2 regions of the Rossellomorea sp. H136 genome follow, and region 1 is predicted to be linked to the other one. Evidence: predicted binding sites of a transcription regulator. Region 1 holds the regulator's gene; the other holds the start of a gene.
The links. Region 1 encodes LexA, which represses DNA repair genes until DNA is damaged. Its sites were predicted from a motif close to CGAACATATGTTCG; they were not measured.
Positions count from the first base shown of each region.

Region 2: the regulator LexA is predicted to act here: its motif matches at 1,120-1,133, upstream of ACYH0O_RS08360 (YhjD family protein).

Region 1 covers NZ_CM166371.1:2,190,784-2,193,200, forward strand. Annotated here, with positions in the region: gene glnA (type I glutamate--ammonia ligase) at 1-832, shown strand, start outside; gene lexA (transcriptional repressor LexA) at 961-1,581, opposite strand; gene yneA (cell division suppressor protein YneA) at 1,739-2,065, shown strand; gene ACYH0O_RS11000 (YneB family resolvase-like protein) at 2,077-2,417, shown strand, end outside.
Region 2 covers NZ_CM166371.1:1,653,846-1,656,262, reverse strand. Annotated here, with positions in the region: gene ACYH0O_RS08365 (S9 family peptidase) at 1-956, opposite strand, end outside; gene ACYH0O_RS08360 (YhjD family protein) at 1,162-1,551, shown strand; gene ACYH0O_RS08355 (competence protein ComK) at 1,558-2,127, opposite strand; gene ACYH0O_RS08350 (IDEAL domain-containing protein) at 2,325-2,417, shown strand, end outside.

The DNA of each region.
Region 1 (2,417 bases):
CCGTCGTGATATCGCATTAGAACTAGAAGAAATGGGCTTTGAAATCGAAGCATCTCACCACGAAGTTGCCCCTGGTCAACATGAGATCGACTTTAAATATGCAAGTGCATTAAGAGCATGTGATGATATCCAAACATTTAAACTAGTGGTTAAAACGATTGCACGTAAGCATGGATTACACGCAACATTCATGCCTAAGCCTTTATTTGGTGTAAATGGATCAGGAATGCATTGTAACATGTCCCTATTCAAAAATGGGGAAAACTCTTTCTTCGATGAAAAGGGAGATCTGCAATTAAGCGATACTGCTCGTCAATTCCTTGCAGGTATCATTAAACATGCAACTGACTTTACAGCGATCACGAATCCGACTGTAAACTCATACAAGCGTTTAGTACCAGGATATGAAGCACCTTGTTATGTTGCATGGTCTGCTCGTAACCGCAGCCCTTTAATCCGTATCCCTGCTTCTCGTGGATTAAGCACACGTGTTGAAGTCCGTAGTGTTGACCCGGCAGCTAACCCATACCTGGCGATGGCTGTATTACTGGCAGCTGGATTAGATGGAATCAAAAATAACCTTCCAGCTCCTAAGCCAATCGACCGTAACATTTATGTTATGGACAAAAAAGAGCGTGAAGAAGCGGGAATCGTAGATCTTCCAGCAACATTACACGCTGCATTAGAAAACCTTAAAACAAATGAAGTAATCGTTAAATCTCTTGGAGAACACATCTTCGAACATTTCGTAGAAGCGAAAGAGATCGAATGGGATATGTTCCGTACACAAGTTCATCCATGGGAGCGCGAGCAATACATTCAAATGTATTAATCCATGAAAATTGCTATTAATTAAAAGCAGTGGGTGGTAGCGAAAAATGCTACCACCCACTGCTTTTTTTGAGTCTTCAAAAGTATAGATAAAATTAAGCCGCTATTATACATAGCGGCTTAAACATATTAATGTACTTGACGATAAACTCCGACAACTTTTCCTAAAATGGATACATTTCGTAAAATGATCGGAGCCATAGTCGAATTCTCTGGTTGTAATCGAACATAATCCTTTTCTTTAAAGAAGCGTTTTACAGTCGCTTCATCTTCCTCTGTCATCGCTACGACGATGTCTCCATTATTTGCTGTTTGCTGCTGACGCACGATAACAAAATCCCCATCCAAGATCCCGGCTTCTATCATACTGTCACCCATGATTTCCAGCATGAAGACCTGTTCATCTGAAGGTGCCATACGCTCAGGCAGTGGGAAGAATTCCTCGACATTCTCCACAGCCGTAATGGGTTGACCGGCTGTAACCTTACCGATTAAAGGAACGTTCACAACCCGCTGACGCGGAATCGTATCCTCTTCAAGATTTAAGATTTCGATGGCTCTAGGTTTAGTGGGATCTCTGCGAATAAGACCTTTGCTCTCTAACCTGGCCAGATGTCCGTGTACGGTAGAACTAGAAGCAAGACCAACGGCTTCCCCGATTTCCCGTACGGAAGGTGGGTACCCTTTTTCTCTTACTGCAATTTTAATATATTCTAGTATGTCTTGCTGTCTTTTAGACAATTTTGTCATGTTCACGCACCTCTATTATAGATCTTATGTTCCCATTATAGCATGTCTTTCCAGCTGGTACAAACATAAGTTCGAATTCTTGTTGACACCAAACGAATGTTCGTATTACAATAAATATAACAAAAACAGAACAAACATTCGTATGGAGGTATTTTTTATGTTAACTCACATTTGGAATCGTTTCTCTTACATTATAATATTATTTGTTTTAGCGCTTTTATCTGCAGCCTATTTGCTATTATTTATGGCAAACCAGCCGTCATATCAAAGCATCACCGTTCAGGATGGGGACACACTTTGGACTATTGCCAAACAGTACAATGAAGAATATTCTATGACTGTGGAAGAATTTATCGCTTGGGTAGGAGAGGAAAACAATCTCACATCTTTCTCAATCAAACCCGGTGAATCACTTGTGTTACCTATAGAAAATCCAACATTATCCACCCATTCAGACTATGAATTGGTAATGAACGAAGAATAGAGGGATAGAAGATGAAGGCAGTAATTTACTGCAGAGTCAGTACAAAGAAAGATACACAGGAAACATCTTTGGATCGTCAAGAAGAGGAATTAGCAAAATTAGCAAAAGAACACCAATACGAAGTGGTTGCTATCATTAAAGATCAAGCGAGCGGTTTTGAATTAGATCGCCCGGGTGTTCTTGAACTTCTTGATTTGATTAAAGATGAGTCGATTGGGGCTGTTCTCATACAGGACGAAACAAGAATTGGCAGAGGGAATGCCAAAATTGCTCTCATTCATTGTTTATTAAAAGAGGAAGTCAAGATCATCAGTCAAACACATAGTGGGGAGCTTCACTTATCTGAATCAGA
Region 2 (2,417 bases), 540 kb from region 1:
GCCAGGAAATAGAAGCTTTCATTATCCTTTGACCATAAAATCCCCGTTTGTGATGAACCTTGGATGCTGTCGCTATTAATATAGTCTCCTACGGGCAAATCCATGCCTTCTGTCAGGCAGATGGCATGTCCAGTTTCAAAATGATACAGCCACACCTTATTATGTGTCGCATTCTCATATTCACGTCCATGCCCCATGTAGGCAAGATGCTTTCCGTCGGGAGACCAGGCTGCTCCTCCATAGTAACCCGATTCTTTATTAATCTTTTTATATTCATTCATTTCAAGGTGAAAAATAAATAAATCAGACTGGAAGGAGAAATCTTTGTCTTTCGTTCTGTCCACTGAAAACGCGATGTGCTTTCCATCGGGAGACCAGGAGTGAAGAGCGTAATCATGGACATCATCCGTGACTCTTCTCATTTTTTTCGACGCCACGTCCACCACTACTATTTGCGAGTAGCAGTTATCATCGAATCCTCGGTCGTCACTTTTATATTTCATGCTTGTGGTAACGTATGGCTTTAATATCTCTTCTTCGCCTTCATTTTTTTCAAACGTCTCCCCCTTTTTAAGCCGGAGCGAGACTGCAATTTTCTCACCGCACGGAGACCAGACTGGATTTGAAACGTCTTTTTGGTAATCTGTCAGCTGTTCTGCTTCCCCTCCATCCCGGTGGATGAGGTATAGTTGATTCACACCGGAGCGATTCGAGACAAAGGCGATCTTTCTACTATCAGGTGACCATCTGGGAGTTGAAATTTTTTGTTCTCCGAAAGTCCATTGGCGAGTGGTCTTATCTTGCAGACGAATGCTATGTAAGGTTGAGAAATACTCATTTCTTTCTTCACACATGATGGTTTTGACATAAACGGCTTCATCTCCACTTGGTGACAATCTTGGATCTGATAAGGCCCTTAACTCATAGAGATCGTGGATTTCGATTCCTTTATTCATGTTCCGGCACCTTCCTTTCTTCTATTCTCTTTATTATTTCGACGTCAGAAATACTTTTCCCTTTATGGATAAAAATCCGATCTGCCCTTCATAATAGAAACAAATTCAAATTCTACAACTTTCGCTATTGAAAGTAAATCGAATTCCACGTAAAATAAAAACACGAACATTCGTTCTATACTAAAGTGAAAAGGAGTCTTTTCATATGACAAGAATCCCGGAGAACGACAGGAACATATTAGAACAGGCCATATATTTACCGATGGTGCTGACGATTTTGAATCGTGATCTGCAAATCGTAGACAGCAGCCCGTTTAAATTAAAACGACCGTATTTAGAAATGATTGAGGAGACGATGAAGGTCATCCAAGGAGAACTCGCTCATGTCAAAAAGTACATGAGGACCAATAAGATGAAGGTAGAGCGAATTCAATCAGACGAAGCCTTTACAATGTATATGTTTCTGTATAAGGGTTATGAGGAGCACCATAATTACTTTAATCCGCGCCTTCGAAACCGCGTGGAGGATTTAATGAGACATTATTTGTATCGCCGATTCCTGGAATCGAAAACAGATACAACAAAAGAAGCGTGATTCATCTCACGCATCGTTTTTTTTGATATTTCGGTTAAGGTAAAACGTTTTGATATTACTCATTTCAGTTTGAACCTTCGTATTATATTTACTTTCCATTTCCGCGACACGCTGTGTGTAAGCGATTCGCAAGTCAGATGTACGAAGCATTTGATTTTCAAAGGAACTGTAAGAAATGGGAACCATGCAGGACTCATTGTTTTGAAGAAAGACCCGTGTTGATCCATTTGTCGAGCGTTCATACCCGCGAACATGTGAATGGGAAATCCAGGCGCATTCTTGCTTGACAGGAGATGATGTTGGAAATAGATAAATGGACATCTGAGGATTCACCATGATGGGAGCTTTGTAGATGATACCCGTAAGTCTTTTGGTGCCTTCTTTTCTTCCTTCATAGGAGGAACCAAAGAATTCACAGCTCTTCTTTAAAATATCGAACGGTTTAAATGGGGAGATTAGTACGTCATCTACCTCTATGATTTTGGTAAATGTCCTGGCACCGTACTCAATTGGCTGCAGGATCATCGTATGGGGATTCACTTCATATTCTTCTATAATTCGAGATTTTTCTCTCATTTCATCGCCTCCATTTACATTTTTCACCAAAATAATACCATAAATTTCGAGGGTTGTCTCGCATATTTTTAAAAATTCTGAAATTAACAATACGCTATTCTGTTAAGGGTAAAAAATTATCAGAATATTTAATTTTTTGGTTGAATTTTTACTACTTACCCCATATACTAATAAAAAGAATTCAGGGGTGACCGTATATGGAAAACAAAAAGTCCTATACCGAAATGATGAAAGCTTCTGCCATGACCCGTAAGAAAGCCGCTGAGAGAAGTGTGATGGAGATCTATATC